One region of the Streptomyces sp. NPDC101194 genome, then DNA from elsewhere that is predicted to be linked to it. Evidence: riboswitches for the same ligand, from Rfam matches in the RefSeq annotation. Region 1 holds a riboswitch; each other region holds the start of a gene.
The links. Region 1 has a riboswitch for cobalamin ahead of ACIRP2_RS34295 (prenyltransferase/squalene oxidase repeat-containing protein). Riboswitches for the same ligand answer to the same signal wherever they lie in the genome.

Region 1 (5,632 bases):
GTCCGTCGCTGCGGAGAGCAGCGCCTCCAGGGAGACGGGGCCGCCGAGTTGGATACCGGCGTACCAGTCGGGCGTGGGGATGTGAGGGAGGGAGAACAGGAAGTGGTCGCGGGGGGTGATGCCGGTGGCGAAGACCGCGCGGAACAGAACGCGGATGGTGACCACGGTGAGGGCCAGGTACAGGTAGTACTTGAAGCCGCGGGCCCAGGGGGCCTCGGTGCGGCGCATGGTGATGACGTAGCCGAGGACCGCAAGGACGAGGAAGAGCAGCAGCGGGTTGTTGGTGCGGCTGACGGCGGTGGCCAGGGCCAGAGCCCAGATCCACCAGGCGACCGGATGCAGGGTGCGGGGCAGACGGCGGCCGCCCGCGTCCGGCGCCGGGCCGGACGCGGGCGGCTTCACCGGTGCCGCGGGGAGGGCAGGTGCCACGCGGCTACTCCGTACGGCGGCGGCGCTTGGCGGCGAACACGGCGGCGGCGCCGATCAGCAGCACCAGCGCTCCGGTGGCGACGGCGGGCAGGTACGAGCCCACGTCGTGCTTCGCGTCCGCGGCGGGGGCCGCCTCGACGACCTGGGGGCTGGGGGCCGGCGCCGCTGCCGCGGGGGCACTGGCCGACGGGGTCGGGGTGATGCTCTCGGAGGGGCTCGCCGAGGGAGAGGGGCTCTCCGGGGCCGTGGCGCTCGGCGGCGGTGTCGTCGCCGGAGCGGCCGGGGGCGGGTTCTCGGGCTTGGGCCCGGTGTTGACGTTCGGAGGGAGCGGCTTGGCGGTGCGGGTGTCCTGGGGTGTGGGTCCGCCGGTGGGCTTGGTGTTCTTGGCGCGCAGCTGGTCGGGGGTGACGGTGGGCCTGCCCTCGGTGCCCTCGATGTTCGTTCCACCGAAGATCCACAGGTCGACGCTGCCGGGCTTGGGCTTGTAGAGCATGGCGCCGAGCTGGCTGTACTGCCAGGTGTTCTGCCCGGGGTCGGCGTGCCAGTACGACCAGTAGGCGGAGGCGGGCGGGGTCAGGACGCAGTCGTCCTGCTGCGGCGTCGGGAACTGCTTGCCGCCCTGGTGGCCGCTGTAGCCGATCCGGCAGATGAAGGCGGGGCCGTCGTGGCCCGTACCCGTAGTGGCCCAGCCGCCCTGGTTGAGGAGCTCGTAGCCGGTGGTCGGGGTGGTACCACAGGAGCGGTAGACGGGACCGCCCCAGTGGCTGAAGTCCACCGCGAGCACGACCCCCGAGGAGGTGGTGCACTGGCCCATCGGCTGCGGCGCGGCCCCGGCCGGGGCCGCGGTGGCGGCGAGCGCCGCCGCCGCCAGCCCCATCGCGGCGGCCGTTCGCGCCAGCGCCCGCATAAAGCGGTTGTGGCTCATGCCTCGCTCCCCGGCGTCACGCGGCGGCGCTTCGCGGCGCGGGTGAGGCTCCAGCCGCCGAGGGTCAGGACCAGAGCCGCGGCGGCGAGGGCGCCGACCTGGGCTCCGGTGGAGGCGAGCGGACCACCGGCCGACCCGGAGCGAGAGCCGCCCGCAGAGCCGGTGCCGCCGCCGTTCTCGCCCGGCGTCACGATGACGGGCGAGCCGTTGCCGCCGGACGTGCCGCCCGAGGTGCCTCCGGACGTGCTGGGGATCGGCTCAGGGGTGGTGCCGGTCAGGTCGCGGGTCAGGACGCCGAAGGAGATGCCGGTGGTGCCGCCGACGGCCTGGGCGGAGGCGCGCAGGTCGGAGCCGGTCTGGCCGCCCTTGGCGACGTTGAAGCCGCCGTCCTCCTTCTGCTGGGTCGCGAGCCAGGCCAGTGCCTTGTCGACCGCCGCCTGGGAGTCTGCGTCGGGGAGGAGGTCCACGGTCATGGCGGCCATGGCGGTGGAGTCCACTTCGGGGCCGCTGGGCTCGCCGATGAGGCTGACCCAGGCGCCCGAGGGGGTCTGCAGGCTCTTGAGGTAGGCGGCAGGCTCGGCCGCGGCGGTCTTCTCGCCGGCGCGGAGCTGGGCCATGACGCCGAGGGACTGCTTGAAGACGGAGGTGGCGTAGGCGTAGTTGCCCTTGGCCGCGCATTCCTGCAGGGTCGAGGTCTTCGCCTGGCAGGTGATCTCGGAGAGGGCGGCGATCAAGTCCTGGCCGCCGAAGTTCCGGGGGTCGCGGCCCACGGCCTCGGCGAGCACGGCCGCCTTGCCGATGGAGCCGCCGTTCGCGTACTTCGTGCCGACGAGGGTCCACTCGTGGATCCCGCGCTTCTGCCCGTCCTTGCCGCCCTTGTCCATGAAGTCGACGATGCGGCGCAGGGCGGCGTTGCCCTCGCCGGTGGCGGCGAGGGCGTACGCGCCGTCGATGGTCAGGCCGTAGTCGGCGAAGCCGGTGCCGGGCTGGCTCTCGTAGAACCGCCCCTGGACCAGCCGGGACGGGGCCGTCAGGTACGCGACACCCTTCTTCGCGTCGGGCCCCTCACCGGCCGGCGGTGTGGTCGGGGGGTCGGTCGGGGTCGGCGGTTCGACCGGCTTGGCGGTCAGGGCGGCGAGATCGCCGCCGGCGCCCGCGAGCGCGGCCGTCGCCGTGGGGTACAGGCGGGAATCCGTGTCGTCCTCGGCGAAGCCGAACCCGCCTGACGGGAGCTGGCGCTGGGAGAGCCAGGAGACTCCCGCGTCCGCGAACGCCTCGTCACCGAGGGCGCGCAGCGCCTGGGCGGCCCAGGCGGTGGCTGCCGGGTTGCCGGTCGTCTCGTAGTAGACGGCGGGCCAGGCGCCGGTCGCCAGCTGGGACCTCTTGAGGTAGCCACGGGCCTTCTGGAGCACCGCCTCGTGGCCTCCGGCCCGTTCAAGGGCCAGGGCGATCAGGCCGGTGGCGCCCGCCTCGCTCTCACATCCCGGGCTGCCGGGCCGGATGAGGACACTGGTGAACCCGCCGTCCTCGCACTGGAGGACGGTCAGCCGGGCCACGGAACCTGCCGGGGGCGTCATACCGGCGTTGACGAGGGCGATGACGGCCATGGCCTGGGCGTCGGCCTGGCCGGTAGTACGGAAGTCGCCCTTGGTGAAGCAGCCCTTGATCGTCTCGCCGTCGCCGATGTCGCGGGGGCAGGCATACTTCACGAGGTCGCCGAGCAGGTCGTGCCCGCCGAACGCGCGGGGATCCTTGCCGGTGGCCTCGGCGACGAGGGCGAGGCGGGCCGCGGCGGTGGCGTCGGGGATCCCGTCCTTGCCGGCCGGGTAGGCGTACGCGTCGGTCTGCACGGGCGTGGCGAGGAAGTCGGCGATCTTCTTCGCCACCGGGCTCTTGCGGTCGGCCGCCGCGAGGGCGAACACCGCTTCTGTGGTGAGGAAGTGGTTCGGGGTGGTGGAGCCCTCGTCGACGACGCGCTCGCCGTCCGTCAGCGTGCCGGTGACCCAGCGGGTGGTCGCGGGCACGTCGACCCGACCGGCCGGAACCTTGGGCGGAGACGTCGGAACGGTGGGGTCGGGGGTGGTGAAACCGCGAACGTCGTCCGGAGTGAAGGACGGCTTGCCCTTCGTGCCGGCGATGTCGGTGCCGCCGTAGACCCAGGCCTCCACGTCGCCGGGCTTCGGGTGCCGGGCCATGGCCCCCTGCTGGCTGTAGGACCACTTCCGCTGCCCGGGCGAGGCGGTCCAGTACGACCAGTAGGCCGTCGCCTGCGGCGTGAGGACGCAGCTCTCCTTGTCGGGCGTGGGGTACTGCGTACCGGTGCCCTTGCCGATGCGGCAGATGAAGGCGGGGCCGTCGTGGACGGTGCCCTCCATGGTGAACCCGGCTGTCTGCAGCAGTTCGTAGCCAGTGGTGGGGGTGGTGTCGCAGCCCTTCTCCACCTTGCCGCCGAAGGGGCCGAAGTCCACGGCGACGAGGGCGCCGCTGGTGGCTGTGCACTGCTCGATCGGATCGGCCGATGCGGGCGCCGTCCCGCCCGCGAAGGTCACGCCCGCGGCGAAGGTCAGCAGCGCCGCAGATGTGAGCGACAACAGTCCCTTGTGCCCCATGCGTTGCTTTGATTGCTGTGCGGTCCCCACCACGGCCCCTCGTGTCGGCCGGGCGGACCAGCGCGTGGCAAAAGAGCTCCCGCAGCGGGAAGGGCCGCGGGGAAGCCGTTTCGAACCACGCCGTAGTCCGCGACGGCGTTTCTCGCTGCAAAAACCTGGCCCCAGGCATTCCGACTCGCCCGGGACGGTGCCGGGCCTACGGTTGCGGGTCAGCGCCGGATTCCGACCGGCTTCCCCTGGAGCTGAGTGCTTATCAGTCGGAGTGGACCACGCGGAGAAAGACACCGTCAAGGTGGTCTGTGTCTCAGATGACAGGCTCAGGTCCCGCTCGATCGAGACCGCTCTCGACAGCTGGCGGACCCTTGAACACTCGGGTAGCGTCCTGGGCTGCCACATGGGGGAACCTGGTGCGAATCCGGGGCTGACGCGCAGCGGTGTGGGACGGCAGGGGGCCGTCACCGAGCCCGAATGCCCATCTGGTGATGCAAATCCCAAGCCGTACCACGCGTTCGGACGGCCGCCACTGTGCTCCGGGCCGCCCGCCCGCACGAGCCTCGGTCAGGTCGGCGTCCCTCATTCCAGGAGCAGGCCATGTCCCGTCCCCGCACCTCCCGCCGCCTCACGCTCGCGGTGCCCGCCGCGCTCGGAGCCCTCGCCCTCACCGCGCTGCCGGCCTTCGCGACCTCGTCGCCCGCGCAGATCGCCACGTCCAAGACCAATGGTGTGACCTATCTCAAGTCCCTTCAGGCCGCGGACGGTTCGTACGCGGGCAGCGGACTGTCCAACGAGTGGGCGTTCACCACCTTCGCGGCCGCCGGAACCGCCGTGGTGGACGTCTACCCCGGCGGCGACACCACGAAGAACGCGCGCGCCGTCTACCGCAACCTGCTCTCGACGGCGGGCTGGCCGCAGGCCTCCCCGGTGGCCACCGACTACGAGCGCGGCACCCTCAACGCCTACGCCGCCGGTATCGACCCGGCCCGCGTCTCCGCCTCGCGCAACCTCATCGCGCACGTCTACTCCTACTGGCAGACGGCCGAGGCGGGCTACTTCGGCCCGTCCGGAAACTTCAACGGCACCGTCTTCGCCGCCCTCGCGCTGGGCGGCGCCAAGACCCAGGGCGGCACGAACCGCGTTCCGCAGGCGCTGACCGACTCCATGGTCACCCGCATCCGCGCCAACCAGCACGTCGACGGAGGCTGGACCTACCAGAAGGGCGAGGGCAACCCCACCGTTCTGAATTCCACGAGCGACGTCGACATGACCGGCGCCGCCATGGCCGCGCTCTGCGTCTCCGGCGTCTCGAACACCGACGCCGACGTCGTCCAGGCGAAGAACTTCCTCAAGAGCACCCTCGTCTCCCCCAGCGGCGCGTTCAACTCCCTCTACGGGGTCAACACCAGTTCCAACGGCTGGGGCGTCGCGGGCCTCAACGCCTGTGGTTTCAACCCCCAGACCGGCGACTTCCTCACCGGCAGCGGCAAGACGCCGATCGACTTCCTGATAGCCAACCAGTACAACCCGGCGGGGGGCTTCAAGTACAAGCCCTCCGACACCGCGCCGACCGCCTACGCCTCCATCGACGCCCTGCGCGCCGTCGCAGGCGGCGGATTCACCGCTGCCCCGCCCGTCCCGGTCACCCCCGGAGCCCCGCAGTGGGTGGCCCAGT
Region 2 (5,632 bases), 130 kb from region 1:
GATCCGTGCCCTGACCCGGTAGACGTCGGCGATGAGTTCCTCGGTGATCACTTCCGAGGGGGTTCCGGCGGCCACCACGCGCCCCTGCTTCATGACGACGATCCGGTCGCAGAACATCGCGGCCAGATTGAGGTCGTGCAGAGCGATCACACCGGTGAGGGGCAACGAGGCGATCAGCGACATCAGTTCCAGCTGGTGCTGGATGTCCAGGTGGTTCGTCGGCTCGTCGAGCAGCAGTTCACGCGGTCGCTGAGCCAGTGCGCGCGCGATCTGGACCCTTTGCCGCTCGCCTCCGGACAGGGTGTGCCAGGACTGGCCGCAGCGGTCGGCGAGACCGGTCCGCTCCAGGGCTTCGCGCACGGCCTCGTCGTCCGCCCGGCCGGGCGCCGCCCAGGCCCTGCGGTGCGGGATGCGGCCGAGTCGCACCACGTCCAGAACGCTCAGCTCGACCTGGGTCACGGCGTGCTGGTCGACCACGGCGATCCTTCGCGCCACCGTTCGGCGGCCGATCTCGTCGAGCCGTCGGCCGTCGAGGGTGACCACGCCCGTCTCCGGGGCGAGGACTCCGGCGAGCACCCGCAGGAGAGTCGACTTGCCGGATCCGTTCGGCCCGATCAGCCCGACGGTGGCGCCGGGCGGCGGGGCGAGGTGGACCCCGTCGAGGACGAGCCGGCCGCCCGCCTCCCGACTGACCCGCTCGGCCCGAAGCCCCGGCGTGGCTCCGCTCGTCATGCGATCCTCCTGGTGCGGTACAGGACCAGGACGAACGCGGGAACACCGATGAGGGCGGTGACGACGCCGACCGGTACCTCCTGCGGGTCGAGGACCGTCCTGGCCAGGGTGTCGACCCAGACCAGGAACACGGCCCCGGCCAGGGCCGTGACCGGCAGCAAGCGCCGGTGACCGGAGCCCGCGAGCGCACGGGCGGCGTGCGGCAGCACCAGGCCGACGAAGCCGATGGCTCCGGCCGAGCTGACCAGCGCGGCGGTCAGCAGCGCGGTCGTGCACAGCAGCACGATCCGGGTGCGCGCGACATGGACGCCCAGCGCGGCCGCGGCGTCCTGGCCGAACGCGAAGGCGTCGAGTGTACGGGCGTGTCCCAGGCAGATGAGCAGCGTCACGACGAGAACGGCGGAGCAGACCCACACATCGCTCCAACCGACTCCGCCGAGCGAGCCCAGCAGCCAGAACAACACCCCGCGGGTCTGCTCGGCGTCGGCGGAGGTCATCACGACGAAGGAGGTGAGCGCGGAGAACAGTTGCATGGCCGCGACACCGGAGAGGACGACCCGGTCGGTCGTGCCGCCCAGGGTGTGGCTGAGCAGCAGGACGAGGGCGAACGAGCACAGGGCGCCGATGAACGCGCCTGTCGAGATCGACACCGCTCCCCCGCCGACGCCGAGGACGACGACCACGACCGCGCCGGTCGACGCACCGGAGGAGACGCCGAGGACGAACGGGTCGGCGAGCGGGTTGCGGAGCAGGGACTGCATGACGGTGCCGCAGACCGCGAGCCCGGCGCCGCACACCGCGGCGAGCAGGGTGCGCGGCATGCGCAGGTTCCAGACGATGCCGTCCCGGATCGGCGTGAGCCGTGATCGGCCCCAGCCGAGGTGGGAGGCCGTCGTGGACCAGACGTCGGCGACGGAGATACGGGCGGGGCCGATGGTGACGGCGATCGCGACGGACAGCACGAGCAGCGCGATGCCGCAGCCCCACAGGACTCCGCCGCGCAGCTTCCGCGGACCCGTCGCGCCGCCCACGCCGGTCGCGGAGGTCCGTGACGTGTCCGGGGCCGCGGCGCGTCCGGTGTCCGTCATCCCGCGAGCCCGAAGGCGCGCAGCCCGGCGGCGACGCGTTCCACGCCCTCGACCGTCCGGATGGACGGGTTCATGGCCTGGCCGCTCAGCAGGACGTACCGCCGGTGCCTGACGGCGTCCATGTTCTTGGTGACGGGGTTGGACTCCAGGAATTCGATCTTCTTCGCGGCGCTCTCGGCGGTCTGTGCCTTACGGGTCAGGTCACCGATGACCAGGACGTCGGGGTTGCGGTCGGCGACGGTCTCCCAGCTGATCTGGGGCCATTCGTCCCGGGTGTCGTCGAAGACGTTCTTGGCGCCGAGCTCCCGGGTGATGATGCCGGGTGCTCCGCAGCAGCCGGCCAGGTACGGGGCCTTGGAGTCGGAGAACCAGTAGAGGATGGTGGCGTCGGAGGCGTCGACGCCCTCGGCCGCCTTCTTCACCCGGGCCCGCAGTTGCGCCACGAGCCTGTCGCCGCGCTCGGCCACGCCGAACACCCTGGCCAGTTCGCGCACCTCGTCGTAGACGCTGTCCATGGTCAGCGGCTCGGTACGGGCGCCGTCGCCGCTGCCGCTGTTGTCCTTGCCGGTGCAGTCGGCGGGCGAGACATAGGTGGGGACCCCGAGTTCCTCGAACTGTTCGCGCGGGGCGACGCCGCCCTTGGCGAGCGTCGACTCGAACGACGCGCTGACGAAGTCGGGCTCCTGGTCGAGGACCTTCTCCGACGACGGCCGGTTGTCCGCGATCCTCGGGACCCCGGCATTGGCCTTCTCCAGCCCCTTCATCACCGGGTCGGTCCAGGTCGCGGTGGCGGCCAGCCGGTCGGCGAGGCCGAGGGAGAGCAGGATCTCCGTCGATCCCTGGTCGACCGACACGGCGCGCCGCGGTGCGGATTCGACGGTGACGGTGCGTCCGCAGTTCCTCAACGTCACCGGGTATCCGTCGGTGGAACCGGGCTTCGCGACGGAATCGCTTGTTCCGCCCCCGCAGGCGGTCAGCAGGACGAGTCCCGCCGCGAGCGCGGCCATGGTGCGGACGGGGTCGGATATGGACGGCACAAAGTCCCTCTGCGTCTCTGGGCCCATACGCGGAGCCCGTTGCACGGCGTCCTGCGCCCGGTACCGGGCGCAGGTGCCAGCAGGTCTTCGGACTCGGGTTCCTGCGGACGGGACGCCTTCCCAGGACACCCGAGGGTGTTCCCAGTGGCCGTGGCCCCGCCCGTCCCCCTCACCGCTGCGCGTCAGTTCCGGATTCTCACCGGATTCCCTGACCCCTTCGTGGAGTTCGACTGGCCCCGGCAAGCTATCACGGGCCTCCGCGCAGCTCACGGGCGGTGTGGCCGGTGGTACGCCGGGCCGTTTCCCGTCGCACCACCTGCCTGGTGCTACGGGCGCTGAAGAGCGATCACGGCGTTGTGTCCGCCGAATCCGAAGGAGTGGCTGACGGCACGCCGGACGGGCTGTCGCAGCGGGGACCTGGTGACGCAGTTGATGTCGAACTCGGGTGCCGGTGCGTCCAGGTTGGCGATCGGCGGCACGATTCCGCGTTGCAGCGTCAGGACGGTCAGTGCGGCCTCGATCGCTCCGGCCGCCCCCATGCAGTGCCCCAGGACGCCCTTCGGGGCGGTGACGGGCGGCCGGTGCGGGTAGACCCCGGCGATGAGGGCGGCCTCGGTGGCGTCGTTGGCCGGGGTGGCCGTGCCGTGTGCGTTGACGTGCTCGACGTCTCCCGCCTCCCACCCGGCGTCGCGCAGCGCGATCTCCACCGCCGTCCGGGCCACCACGCCGGACGGATGCGGACTGATGGGATGGTGGGCGTCGGTGGTGGCCCCGGCGCCCGCGACCAGCGCCCGCGGTGCCGTGCCCCGGGCACGGGCGTCGTCCGCCCGTTCCAGCACCATGACGGCGGCACCCTCGCCCATGACCAGCCCGGCCCGGTCGGCGGCGAAGGGCCGGCACAGCCCGGTCGCGTCGCCGTCGCGCCGGGCCCCGGCTCCGGACCGGGCGAACCCGGCCATGGCGGCGGGATAGACGATCGACTCGGTGGCTCCTGCGATCGCGATGTCGCACTGCCCGGTGACCAGCAGATCCCGGGCGACGGACAGGGCCGTGACGCCGGACGAACAGGCGGTGCACGGCGCCATGCTGGGACCGGTCGCCCGCAGCTGGATCGCGATCTCGGCCGCCGGCATGTTCGGAATGGTGAGCAGGATGCCCGACGGCGAGGTGGCGTCAGGTCCGAGCCGGTCGAGCACGACGGCCTGCTCGGTCAGCGAGGCGGAGCCCCCGCTGCTGGTGCCGACGACCACCGCGACCCTGCCGCCCTCCCACTCCGCCGGGTCGAGCCCGGCGTCGGCGACCGCCTCCCGCGCGGCGAGAACGGCGAACTTGGTGTACCTCCCCATCCGGAACGAGGTGCGTCCACCGATCGCTGCGTCCAGATCGATTCCGTCGACCGTGCAGGCGAAGTCGATCGCGCAGCCTTCGAGTGCCGCGACGGTACGCACCGGCGAGATTCCGGCACACACGCCCTTCCAGGTGGATTCGGTGTCGTTGCCGACCGGGGTGATCATGCCCAGGCCGGTGACGGCGATGGCGGGCCTGCTCATCGGGCGTTGCTCATCGGTGCCGCACCGCTCACCGGCGACCCGCCGTCGGCCCCGTCGATGAATCGCGTGATCTCGGCCAGGGTGGCGCCCTTGGGGAGATTGTCGAAGTCTCCCCGGCCACCCAGCGTCTCCCTGATCAGTACGGCGAACTCGGCGACGGCGAGGGAGTCCATCTCCAGGCTGTCCATCGTGGAATCCGGACGGATCTCGGCGGCGGGCACTTTGAAGGTGTGCGTCAGAACCTCGGTGATCTTGGGATGAATCGCACTCATGAGCTTCCTCTCCATCATTCGGTACGACTGCCGGTGACGGCGGGGGCACCGTCCCGACGCCGAATCAACTGGGTGACGTGTCTCCAGTTACGCCTTGTGCCGAACCGATTCGCCACCGCCCTGCCGCGGCTGCGTGCACCACCGGGACAGGACGGCTGCCGTACCCCAGAAGACCAGCAGCACAGCGCGGACACCGAGGGTTCCGGCCGCCTCCCGCACCGAGCGGGATGGCACAGCTGTTCCCGTTCCTGTCACGGCCCTCACCGCTCCCCCCGAGCCGTCGCCCGGCCCCCGTCCGGCCGCCAGCCGGCCTCCGGATCGTCGTACGCCTCGACGTAGTCGGCCCCCGCGATGGGCCAGTCGGCGAGCAGTTCCGGCGGCAGCGCGAAGGAGTCCACGAGGGAGGGCAGATGAGCGGCGACGGCGGTGATCAGTCGGTCCACGGCGTCCGGCAGATCATTGACCTGATCAACCGTCAGATGTCCTGCGGCCAGCAGGTCACCGCTGTTCCGCGAGATCCGGTCGAGTGCGAACAGCCTCTGCAGGTCGATCAGTCGCTCACGGGCGGGACCCTCCGGAAGACCGGTCACCGCGTCCGTGTACGCCTCGGCCGCCTGGCAGTGGGCGTGCGCCTCGACACCACGCAGGGCCGGGCCGGACGCGGCGTTCCACCGTCCCAGCGGGTCGCCGTGCGGTGCGCGGCTCATGCGCTCCCTGGCCCGGCCGAACCAGATCCCCTCCAGGGCCGCCAGGAGCCCGCCGAGGAACCGGGGGTCGTCGAGGTCGCCGGATTGCCCGCCGGGCGGAGCACCGTGCCCGGCCGGTTCGGCGGCGAGGAGCATTTCCGCGGCGGCCTTGGCGTGGATGGCCAGGTTGTCGCCCTCCGCCGTGATGGCGCCTTCCACCCCGGTGATGAGTTCGCTCATGCCGTTGTGTTCCAGAAGCCCCTGCGC
Region 3 (5,632 bases), on a different contig from region 1:
ACCAACGACGCTGCCCCGCCGCAGGCCCCGGCGGCGAACGCCTGCCCGACGAGCGGCTGGCGGGCTGCGGCGACGCCGCGGACACCGTCATCAACGGCGCCGCCGACCTCGCCGACCTCGCGCCGGCGTACCTCACCGCCGCACGAGTCACCGTCGGCACCACGGCCACCGTCGCCGCCGACCCGGCCTCCCGGGCGTACGTCCGGATCTTCGCCCGGCGCCACGGCCGCATGGTCCTGCTCAGCCCCGAGGACCGACTGACCGCCGACGAACTGCGCCACGGCATACGACTCGGCGTGGAAGCCACGGACTTCATCCGCGACCCGCGGACGTGGGCAGGCTTCACCGACCTCGTTCTCCGGGTGAACGGCGGTGGCACCACGACCGAGGACCGGGTCCGGCTCCGGGTCGCGCCGCTGGTGTTCCAGCACGACCTGATGCCGATACGGCAGCTGATGACGGCCGACCACACCACCGCGCCCGCCGAGGTCGAGCGCGGCAAGCCGTACGATCCCGCCGCGCAGCCCCGACCCGTACAGCCGGGGGAAGCCGCCTTCCGCCGCGATCTGCGCCGCGGACTCGACCGGGCCGGGCTGCCCGCACCGCTGTACAACTACCCCACCGGCGGGGACGTCTGGATGCAGGACCTCTTCAAGACCGCCTACGCGTCCATCCCCGCGCCGGGCGGCCGGGAACACCGGATCACCGTCCTCGTGCGGTCCGCGGACGTGATGCCCGGCACGGCCACACCCGCCTTCCCGCTCAGGGACGCCTCGCGGAGCGCGTTCTCGCTGCTCCGAGGCCCCGGTACGGGCGTGATCCAGCAGTACGACGCCACGCGCGTCGGCGGTGACGACAGCCAGTACTACGGTTCGTTCAGCTCCACAGGAAACTTCGGCATCCTCCCGCCGTACACCTGGCGGGGCCGACGCCACCCGGTGGGCCGGGTGGTCTACGGCGGGACGGGCGGCAAGGAGTCCCCGGACACGACCTTCACCCGGATGCTGGCGGCGCAGGGATACCAGCAGCCGATAGCCGTGGACACCAGCTGGCTGGGGGTCGGCCATGTGGACGAGTTCCTGTCCTTCGTCCCGGCCCGGAACGACCAGGGCTGGGTGGCCGTCGTCGCCGATCCCGAACTGGGACGGAAACTCCTGGAAGATCTCGTGGAAAAGGGCCGGGGCGGCGAACCGCTCGTCCGCGGAATCGCGCCGCAGGACACCGCGAAGCCCGGCCTCACCGTCGCGGGCGCCCTGCGCGACCCCTCGCTGACCCGCGGCACCGAGATCGCCCGGAAGGGCATCGAATCCGCCCTGCGCACCTTGAACGGAGAAATGGGCCTGATCTCTCGTCATGTCGTCCGTGTACCCGCCCTGTTCGAGGAACTCGACCTGCCCGCCGGATATCCGCGCCGGGACCTCGTCGCCAACTACCTGCCCGGCGCGGCCAACGGAGTGAGCACCGGCACCGGGGTCTACCTCGCGCCACGTCAGCACTCCCCGCTGGCTGACGGTCGCGACACCTTCGAACGAGCGGCGGAGAAGGCCCTGAGCGGTACGGGAACCCGGATCTCCTGGGTGGAGGACTGGGACTACTCGCACCACCGGGGCACGGTCGGCGGAGAGGTGCACTGCGCGACCAACGCACTGCGCGACCCGTCCGGCACCCGGCCGTGGTGGACCGAGCGGAAGTGAGCCCGACGCCGGGCCCTCGGGGCGTCGAACTGCCCTGTCTCATAAGGTCGGTGCTCATGAGCGACCGGTACCTGCCTCTCCAGCGCCTGTTCGGCGGGCTGCTGCTCGTGGGCCTGGCCGCCGCCGCATGGGCGACCGTGTCCACCGCGGGCGTCGCGATCGTCGCCGGGGGACTACTGACGTCCGGCACGGCGGTGGCCACGGCGACGCGCCTGCCCCTGCCCCGCGCGGCCCGGCGGTGGTCCTGGCTCACCGCCGCGGCCTCGCTGGTGCTGACCGTCTGCTACCGGGGTCCGGTCCTCGACGCCACGGTCCTGTGGTGGGTGCTGGAGACCTGCGCGCTGCTCACCCTTCTGGTGCCCGCGGTGCGCCGGACGAGCGGGCAAGTCCCATGTGGCCGGCCTCCAGCGCAAGTTGACCGTACGCAACCGCGTCGGCATCGCCGCCTGGGCCTGGGACAGCGGCCTGGCGTCCGCGGAACAGGTGTACCGGCGTGGTTGAACGCACCGATCACGGTCACCACCGACCGGAAGGGCCCCTCGTGCGGTTCATCCTCGACCCGCCCCGCGCTCCCTGCCTGCTTTTGCAGGCCAAGGGCCCTCTGCGGAGGCCACATCGATTCCCATGTCCGGTTCGCCGTCGGCCGGTCCGCCGGCTCCGGACATCACCCGGCACACGGCGCCCCCGGAACGGACGCAACCGTTCACGATGCTCCTTCCCGCTGCTCGCGGGCAGCGCGCGTGATGGCGCGTCGGATGGGCTCGTAGCCGGTGCACCGGCAGATGTTGGAGCCGGCCAGATCAGCCTCTCGGTGCGGGCGGCGACGTAGCCGAGCAGCGTCGTCGGGGACGACGGCACGAACGGCAGGTTGTGGTACTCACCGGTCGCGAAGACGTCCAGGCCCACGCCCTCCGCCTTGAGCGCGATGGCGACCATCGCCTTAGGGCTGTCCCGTAACCCCTGGCGGGCGCGCGACGACGGCTACGGCACCTCGCCGCGTTGTCGGAACATCCGCATACATCCAGTATGCGGACGTCCCTCCGCCTTGCGATGCACCGCATCCGACGCCGCGCGCTGATCCACCAGGGATGACGGGACAGCCCTTTGATGCGTTCGTGTTCCGACGGAGTGCGGCCCGTGGTCGGATCGGGCGTCACGTCCCCGACCGTGGATGAGAATGCCGAACTACACGGATCTCTCTTTCTTTCCGGTACTCGTGCGAGGTGAGGAACGCCAGGCGCCGATCGCACGAGCGTCGTGACTGTGCGTGCACGGATTCGAGTCCACCAGTGCCCTGCTCCCGCCTGTCGGCACCGTGCGCCGTCGTCCGGCGGGGATGATGAACGCCGGGCAGGCAGGCGATCCGCCGCCCCCGCTACTCGGAAAGGAGTTCTTCGATGGTCGACGAACCGGTCTTGGTGCTTGCGGCGACCGGTGGTCAGGGCAGGGCCGTGACCGACGCGCTGCTGGCCCGCGGGACCCGGATCAGGGCGCTGGTACGCGACCCCTCCCGGAGCGCCGCACGACAACTGGCCGAGAAGGGTGTCGAGGTGGTGGCGGGATCCTTGAGCGATCCCGGCTCGCTCGCCGCGGCCATGAAGGGGGCGGCCGGTGTCTTCGCGTTCACCACGCCCTTCGAGGCCGGGATCGAGGCCGAGGTGGAGCAGGGGCGGGCCATCCTCACCGCCGCGGCACGGGAGCGCGTTGCGCATCTCGTGTTCAGTTCGGTCGCCGGGGCCGACCAGGACAGCGGGGTACCGCATTTCGAGAGCAAGGCGCGCATCGAGGCGGAACTGATCGCGGGCGACGTTCCGTACACGATCCTGGGACCGACCTACTTCTTCGACAACGCGCTCGGCGGAGCGCGGCGCATCCTCGACGGCGTACTCGACCTGCCGTTGCCGCCCGACCGGCCGTTGCAGCAACTCGCCAGGCCGGACCTCGGCGCGTTCGCCGCGGAAGTGCTGCTCGACCCCGCTCGGTACGTCGGGCAGCGCATCGAGCTCGCCGGCGACGCGCCCACGCCCACGCAGATGGCGGCCGCGCTCGGTGCGGCGCTGGGACGCGAGGTCCGCCACGAGTACGTACCGCTCGCGGCCATCGGCAATCCGGACATGCACGCGATGTGGACGTTCCTGAACGGGCCCGGCTACCGCGTCGACATCCCCGCCCTCCACGCCGCCCATCCGGAGATCCCCTGGACCGGCTTCGCCCACTGGGCGCAGCACGCCTGGACCGCCGCCGGCTGAACCGGCCGGCCGGCTCGCCGGGCCGCGCGCACGAGCACGCCCGGCGAGCCCCGTCGCCCCCCGGATCTCAGTCCGGCACGACGGAGAAGGAGCCGGGGCCGAAGTCTGCTGCTTCGAGGGTCTTCTGAGGCTCCGTCGGCTTGCTGCGGCGCACGCGGGTGCGTGCGCGAGCCCACCTGTCGTGCCTTCACACGCCGCTTCGAACGCCGCACCGTCCGAGCGGCGTCGGGGATCAGCACCGCGTCCACGCAACGGCGGAAGGTCGGCAAGCGGGGAACTCGGCCACGACGCAGGCCGACCTGATGCCGACTCGACGGCACCACTCAGCAGGCCCACGACCTGTCGCGGGACGCACCCACCGCGCCAACGGCCGTAGCGCACGGCCGACCGCCGCCGTGGTGGACGGGCAGAGCGTCAATGCCTCGGGAAACACGGCTGTAGCGGGGGAATATCGAGAGACGCGGGCGACGCCTGACCACCGACACCACAGCAGCCCGAACCTTGATCGGATGCTGTCGGTCGCCGCGTACATCGGCCTCCGGGGCCGCCCGGCGCCGGCCGTGCAAGGGTCAGGCCCTGGCGGAATTCGCGGTCTGACAGAATGGGCTTCGAAAACTCGGGCGACGCATGTCAGGAAACCGGTGTGAATCCGGTACGGTCCCGCCACTGTGACCGGGCTGCAGCAGCCCGGAAGCCAGATACTGGCCGCGCCGCCTTCTCGTACGACCCAGGGGACGAGGACATCCCCCGGAAAGGCTCGGCCATGCCCCGGATCCGCCGTGTACCACTCGCGCTCATACCACTGCTTCTGCTGCCGCTCACCGGCTGCGGCTCCGGCACGGGAGGCGAGGGCGAGGCAGAGGCCGCACCGGCCGCCGACGGTTTTCCCTACACGGTCACCAACTGCGGTACGAAGACGACCTTCGACGCCCCGCCGAAGCGCGTCGTCACCATGAACCAGCACGTCACCGAGATCATGCTCGCCCTCGGGCTCCAGGACCGGCTGGCCGGGACGGCCTACCTGGACGACAGCATCCTGCCGGAGTACCGGTCCGCGTACGCCAGGGCCAAGGTGCTGGCGAAGGAGTACCCCTCCAAGGAGGTACTGCTCGGCGCCAACCCCGACTTCGTCTACGGCGGGTACAACAGCGCCTTCGACAAGGCCAAGGGCCAGGACCGGGCGGGGCTCCAGAAGGACGGCATCAACACCCGGCTGAACATCGAGAACTGCACCAGCGGCAAGGTCGGTATCGATCAGCTCGCCACCGAGATCACCCAAGTCGCCAGGACCTTCGGCGTACCGGAGCGCGGCGAGAAGCTGATCGCCGAGGAGCGACAGAAGATCACGGCGGTCGAGGCAGGGCTCAAGGGCTCCTCACGTCCCTCGGTGTTCGTGTACGACTCCGGCGACAGCTCCGCCTTCACGGCGGGCGGCAGGGGCATCGGCAACGAGATCGTCCGGCTCGCCGGGGGCAGGAACGTCTTCACGGACCTCGACGCCACCTTCGGCGACGTGTCCTGGGAGCAGGTCATCAAGCGCAAGCCCGAGGTGGTCGTGATCTACGACTACGGCGGCACCACGGTGGCGGCCAAGAAGAAGCGGCTGCTGAACGATCCGGCACTCGCGGACGTGCCGGCGATCAAGAACAAGAGGTTCGCGGTACTCCCGCTGTCCTCGGCCGTGCTCGG
Region 4 (5,632 bases), on a different contig from region 1:
GGTGCCGTTCTCCGAACTGATGACCCGGGCGATCTCCTCGTACCGCACCGCGAACGCGTCCTTGATCCGGGTGATCACCGCGATCCGCTCGTCCAGGGCCATCCGCGGCCAGGGCCCCTCGTCGAACGCCCGCCGGGCGGCGGCGACGGCCCGGTCCACGTCCCCCTCGCAGGCGTGCGGCACCCGGCCGATGACCTGTTCGGTGTGGGGCGACACGACCTCGATGACATCCCGGCCCAGCGGATCGACCAACTCCCCGCCGATGAACAGTTTTCCGTGTTCGACAAGCTCGGTCATGGCTGCTGCCTCCCGCGACCCGGCACGTTACCTGACTCTGTGTCAGAACTGATACCAGTTCCAGTTCCAGGAGTCCACGGCTTCGACGACGCGCGCGGCCGGACGGCCGTCGTCGCGCCACCCGGGCTTTCGCGACAGGCCCCTCGCTTCCACGGCGTGCCGCACGGGTAGGGACGAGAACGACCACGTCCCCCACGCACCCGCTCCAGACGTTCCGAATTCCACCAGCTCAGAAGGGAATCACGTGCACACCCCATCCCGCACCGAACCGAATCGCCCATCCACCCCCGGGCCAGGAACCTCCGAACACCCCCTCGTGGGCGCCTGGTTGCTGAGCACCGTCGCCATCATGGACGCCTCCGGCGACACGCTCGAACACCCCCTCGGGCAGAGTCCGACAGGGCTGATCACCTACACCGCCGACGGCCACATGTCGGTGAGCATGCTGAACCCGGACCCCGAGTCCGCCCCGGAGGGGGCGGCCGGACCGGTCGACACCGCGACCCTGTTCAGGACTTCTCCGTACCTGGGGTACGCGGGCACCTACGAGGTGACGGGCGACCGGGTCGTCCACCATCTGCACGTGGCATCCCTGCGCCCATGGGTCGGCACCACTCAGGAGCGCCGATGGCGGGTGGAGGGGGACCGATTAACCCTGCTCCCCCCGACCGAGGGAACCGGCGACGGCGCGCGCACCCCGCGACTCGTGTGGCACCGGCCGGCCACGGACGCCGCTTGATCGACGAGTGATCCGGGTCACCGGCCGGTGACCCGGATCCACCGCCCGGCGCGGGGCTCCGGCCGTACGGACCGCCCCGCGCCGACGCATGGACCGTGGCCCGCGCGGCGCAGGACGCACACGGGCCACGGGCCACGGGCAAGAACGTGGGGCGGCCCGCGCCCGGCATCCCACCGGCGCGGCCGCCCCGCGGGCCGTCGGCGGCCGTCCCGCGATCCCGGGCACTCCGAACTCCCCGGCTGCGCAGGGCAGATGGACGTACCGACAGATGGTCGACCGGGGCTACTACTGAAACAAGTTCTCGTTACAGTGGGCGCGGTGCGCCGCACACCCGTACGTCCGGTGCGCCGACCAGGCCTCGAAGAGAGATGGGGAGCCCATGACGCAGGTGACCGACCATGGCGGGGGCGTGCACAGCATCAAGGTCCCCATCCCGGACAATCCGCTCGGCCACACCCTCGTCCATGTCCTCGACACCGGTCGCGGGCCGGTCCTGATCGACACGGGCTGGGACGATCCGGAGGCGTGGGACACCCTCACCGCCGGGCTCGACGCCATCGGTACGGGCATCGGCGACATCCACGGGGTGGTCATCACCCATCACCATCCCGACCACCACGGCCTCTCCGGTCAGGTGCGCGAGGCGTCCGGGGCCTGGATCGCCATGCACGCGGCGGACGCCGCGATCGTGCGACGCACCCGTGAGGCCCGGCCCGGCACCTGGCTGTCGTACCTCCTGACGAAGCTCACCGCGGTCGGTGCGCCCGAGGAGCATCTCGCGCCGCTGCGGGCCGCGGTCGAGGGCGGTCGGATGCGCACGCTGCCGGGGCTGCGGTCCGCGCTCCCGGACCGGGAGATCGTTCCGGGTGAGCTCCTCGACCTGGCGGGCCGCCGACTGCGGGCGATCTGGACTCCGGGGCACACGCCCGGTCATGTCTGTCTGCATCTGGAGGAGGAGCATCCGGGGAATCTGCCGGGCCGGGGGCGCCTGTTCTCGGGGGATCATCTGCTGCCGGGGATCAGCCCGCACATCGGGCTGTACGAGGACCCGGACGCCGCGCAGGGCGCCGCCCCCGCCGCCGGGGGAGACCCCATCGGTGACTACCTCGGCTCGCTGGAGCACATCGGCCGGCTCGGCGTGGCGGAGGTGCTGCCCGCCCACCAGTACGCGTTCACGGACGCCGCGGGGCGCGTACGGGAACTCCTGGACCATCACGAGGAGCGGCTGACCGGACTGCTCAAGCTGCTGGCCGCACCGCTCACGCCGTGGGAGCTGGCCGAGCGGATGGAGTGGAACCGGCCGTGGGAGCAGATCTCGCACGGTTCGCGGAACATCGCCGTCTCGGAGGCCGAGGCTCACCTGCGGCGTCTGGTCAGGCTGGGGCGCGCGGAGGCGGTGGCGGGGAGCGAGCCGGTGACGTACATCGCGGTGTGAAGGGCGCGGCGGGCCGTCGGGCGGGGGGCTCGTCCGGCCTCTCCCGGGCGCTCGGGCTCCGGCACGGGCCGGGCTTCCGGCAGGCGCGGTGAACCGTCGCCCGCCGGGGGCCGCACCGGGCCGCCGGCCGTCCCGTGGGGGACGGGCCCCGGACGGCCCCGGAACCCGTCCGACCCCGCCCGGTAGAGTGTGCGGGTCGTCATCATGCCCGTTCAGGGGGAAGCCGGTGCGAATCCGGCGCTGACCACGCAGCCGTGAACCGTCGTCGCAGACGGTGAGTCGGAATGCCCTGTCCCCGGTCGTGACCGGCTCGCGACCTCCGGAACCCCGGTGGTCGGCACCGTCGAGGTATACGGAGCCGGAGCCTGGTGCCTGAGCGTGCCTGTGCCCGGTTCCCCGCAGGAGAGGCCCCGCCCGCCATGACCGTACGCCGCAGCGCGGCAACGCTCGCCGCCATCGCCACCGTGCTCTGTGCGGCCGCTGCCCCGGTCGCGGTGGCGGCGCCGTCCCCCTCCCCTTCACCGTCCGTCGCCCTGCCGTCCGGGCTGTACGGCACGAAGGACCCGACCTACGACGGTGTCTGGCGGCAGTCGCTGGCCTTCCTCGCCCAGCGGCTGGAGGGCGTCACGCCCGCCACGGAGTCGGTGGACTGGCTGATCGCCCAGCAGTGCGGCAACGGCGCCTACGCCGCGTACCGGCCCGACGTCTCCCGGCCCTGCACCGAGAAGACGGTGCTGGACACCAATGCCACCGCGGCCGCCGTCCAGGCGTTCGTCGAGGTGGGCGGGCACCGGGACACCGTGAACAACTCGGTCCGCTGGCTGAAGTCCGTACAGAACGAGGACGGCGGCTGGGGCTACACCGCCGGCGCGCCCAGCGACGCCAACTCCACCTCGCTGGTGATCGGCGCCCTCGCCCGGCAGGGCCAGCGGCTCGCGGACATCACCACACCGGGCGGCAAGACCCCCTACTCCCCGCTGCTCGCGCTCGCGATCCCGTGCGGCGGCAAGGACGGCGGCGCCTTCGCCTACCAGCCCGACAAGGCCGGCAAGCTCGCCGCCAACGCGGACGCCACCGCGGCCGCCGTGCTCGGCACGATGGGCAAGGCGCTGGCCGTCGGGAACAACGCCGCGGTCAAGGGGACCAGCTGCCACCCGGGGTCCGATCCCACGCCCGAGCAGGCCGCCCAGAACGGCGCCCACTACCTCGCGAACGCCCTCGCCACGAGCGGCCACCTCGACCTGGCCCCGATGCCCGGCGCCACCGACACCACCCCGCAGCCCGACTTCGGCAACACCGCGGACGCGGTCGTCGCCCTGTCCGCCGCGGGCCACCAGGACAAGGCCGCCAAGGCCGTGGCCTGGCTGAAGAAGAACTCCGGCCCCTGGGCCGAGCAGAACGGTCCCGCCGCCTACGCGCAGCTGGTCCTGGCCGCGCACGCGACCGGCTCCGACGCGCGCGACTTCAACGGCGTCGACCTCGTCGACCGGCTGAACGCGACCGGTCCCACGCCCGCGGCCGTCACGACGCCCGACCCGTCCGCCGACACCGGGTACGAGGCCACGGAGAAGGACCAGGTGCACAGCGGCGACGACGTGATCGGTGGCGTGTGGTGGTTCATCGGCATCGGCCTCGTCGTCGCCGCGGCCGCGGCCTTCCTGATCAGCGGTCGGCGCAAGAACCGGCAGCTGTGAGGCGGGCGGGAAGGGCCACCGCGCTGCTGGTGGCCCTGGCTGCCGTCCTGACCGTGCTCGGCGCGGGGACGGCCCAGGCGGCCGGCTACCGGTACTGGTCGTTCTGGGAGAGCTCCGGCACCGGCTGGACGTACGCCACCCAGGGCCCCTCCCTGGTCCGGCCGGACGACGGCACGGTGCAGGGCTTCCGGTTCTCGGTCAGCGAGGACTCCCAGGACTCGGCGAAGCCGCGCCGCTCCCCCGATTTCGCGAAGATCTGCGCGGACACCCCGGCCCAGGACGGCACCAAGCGGGTCGCGCTGGTCATCGACCCGGGTACGGCGGCGGACGCCCCGGCCGACGAGACGCCGCCCGCCCCGCGTACCGCGTGCGCGCGGGTCGCCCCGGACGCGAGCACCGCCGAGGCGCTCGCCTCGGTGGCCGGACCGCTGCGTTACAGCAGCGACGCGCTGCTCTGCGCCATCTCCGGCTATCCGGGCTCGGGCTGCGGCGAACAGGTCTCGGGCGACGGCCACGCGACACCTTCCGCGGCGGCGTCCCCGGGCGCCTCCGCCCCCGCCGCCGCCTCCGCCGGGTCGGGCGGCTCCGGCGGCGGGCCGTCCGCCGGGGTGCTCGTCGGCGTCGGCGCCGTTCTCCTCCTCGGCATCGCCGCAGTCGTGCAGGCCCGCCGCCGCCGCGGATGACCGCCCCGACCAGCGGCCCGGTGACCGGCGCCACCGGCACCGTCCGGCCGCACCGGCCGCTGCGCGCCCCCGGGGCGACCCGGAGCAACGCCCTGCCCGCCGGGGCCTGGTGGCTGTGGGCGCTCGGTCTCGCCACCGCCGCGTCCCGGACCACCAATCCACTGCTGCTCGGGCTGCTGGTGGGGGTCGCGGGCTATGTGGTCGCGGCGCGCCGCACGGACGCGCCGTGGGCCCGTTCGTACGGGGCGTTCATCAAGATCGGGTTGTTCGTCGTCGGTGTGCGGCTGGTCTTCTCGGTCTTCCTCGGTTCGCCGATCCCCGGGACGCATCCGGTGTTCACGCTCCCCGAGGTGCCGCTGCCCGACTGGGCGAAGGGCGTCAGGATCGGCGGCCGGGTCACCGCCGAGCAACTGGTCTTCGCGCTGTACGACGGGGCGAAGCTGGCGACCCTGCTGATCTGCCTCGGTGCGGCGAACTCGCTCGCCAACCCGGCCCGGCTGCTGAAGTCGCTGCCGGGTGCGCTGTACGAGGCGGGGGTCGCCGTCGTCGTCGCCATGACGTTCGCGCCGAACATGGTCGCCGACGTGGCGCGGCTGCGCACCGCACGGCGGCTGCGGGGCCGTCCGACCGGTGGCGTCAAGGCGGTGCTCCAGATCGGACTGCCGGTCCTGGAGGGTGCGTTGGAGCGGTCGGTGGCGGTGGCGGCCTCGATGGACGCGCGCGGATACGGGCGCACGGCCCAGGTCCCGCCCGCCGTCCGGCACACCACGAACGTCCTCACGCT

Region 2: it holds a riboswitch for cobalamin, as region 1 does, so the genes downstream of both, ACIRP2_RS34890 (ABC transporter substrate-binding protein) here and ACIRP2_RS34295 (prenyltransferase/squalene oxidase repeat-containing protein) in region 1, are expected to answer to the same signal.
Region 3: it holds a riboswitch for cobalamin, as region 1 does, so the genes downstream of both, ACIRP2_RS32335 (ABC transporter substrate-binding protein) here and ACIRP2_RS34295 (prenyltransferase/squalene oxidase repeat-containing protein) in region 1, are expected to answer to the same signal.
Region 4: it holds a riboswitch for cobalamin, as region 1 does, so the genes downstream of both, ACIRP2_RS03555 (prenyltransferase/squalene oxidase repeat-containing protein) here and ACIRP2_RS34295 (prenyltransferase/squalene oxidase repeat-containing protein) in region 1, are expected to answer to the same signal.

The regions. Positions count from the first base shown of each region.
Region 1 covers NZ_JBIWOS010000013.1:495-6,126, reverse strand. Annotated here, with positions in the region: gene ACIRP2_RS34305 (energy-coupling factor transporter transmembrane component T) at 1-429, opposite strand, end outside; gene ACIRP2_RS34300 (hypothetical protein) at 434-1,354, opposite strand; gene ACIRP2_RS34295 (prenyltransferase/squalene oxidase repeat-containing protein) at 1,351-3,963, opposite strand; cobalamin riboswitch at 4,106-4,246, opposite strand; cobalamin riboswitch at 4,319-4,458, shown strand; gene ACIRP2_RS34290 (hypothetical protein) at 4,555-5,632, shown strand, end outside.
Region 2 covers NZ_JBIWOS010000013.1:129,185-134,816, forward strand. Annotated here, with positions in the region: gene ACIRP2_RS34880 (ABC transporter ATP-binding protein) at 1-732, opposite strand, end outside; gene ACIRP2_RS34885 (FecCD family ABC transporter permease) at 729-1,820, opposite strand; gene ACIRP2_RS34890 (ABC transporter substrate-binding protein) at 1,817-2,827, opposite strand; cobalamin riboswitch at 2,918-3,107, opposite strand; gene ACIRP2_RS34895 (beta-ketoacyl-[acyl-carrier-protein] synthase family protein) at 3,184-4,407, opposite strand; gene ACIRP2_RS34900 (acyl carrier protein) at 4,404-4,679, opposite strand; gene ACIRP2_RS34905 (acyl-CoA dehydrogenase) at 4,940-5,632, opposite strand, start outside.
Region 3 covers NZ_JBIWOS010000011.1:161,142-166,773, forward strand. Annotated here, with positions in the region: gene ACIRP2_RS32320 (protein-arginine deiminase family protein) at 1-1,694, shown strand, start outside; partial or broken gene ACIRP2_RS32325 (LLM class flavin-dependent oxidoreductase) at 2,475-2,636, opposite strand; gene ACIRP2_RS32330 (NmrA/HSCARG family protein) at 3,092-3,943, shown strand; cobalamin riboswitch at 4,516-4,668, shown strand; gene ACIRP2_RS32335 (ABC transporter substrate-binding protein) at 4,707-5,632, shown strand, end outside.
Region 4 covers NZ_JBIWOS010000001.1:805,509-811,140, reverse strand. Annotated here, with positions in the region: gene ACIRP2_RS03570 (aldehyde dehydrogenase) at 1-297, opposite strand, end outside; gene ACIRP2_RS03565 (lipocalin-like domain-containing protein) at 614-1,036, shown strand; gene ACIRP2_RS03560 (MBL fold metallo-hydrolase) at 1,416-2,471, shown strand; cobalamin riboswitch at 2,648-2,783, shown strand; gene ACIRP2_RS03555 (prenyltransferase/squalene oxidase repeat-containing protein) at 2,891-4,165, shown strand; gene ACIRP2_RS03550 (SCO2322 family protein) at 4,162-4,848, shown strand; gene ACIRP2_RS03545 (energy-coupling factor transporter transmembrane protein EcfT) at 4,845-5,632, shown strand, end outside.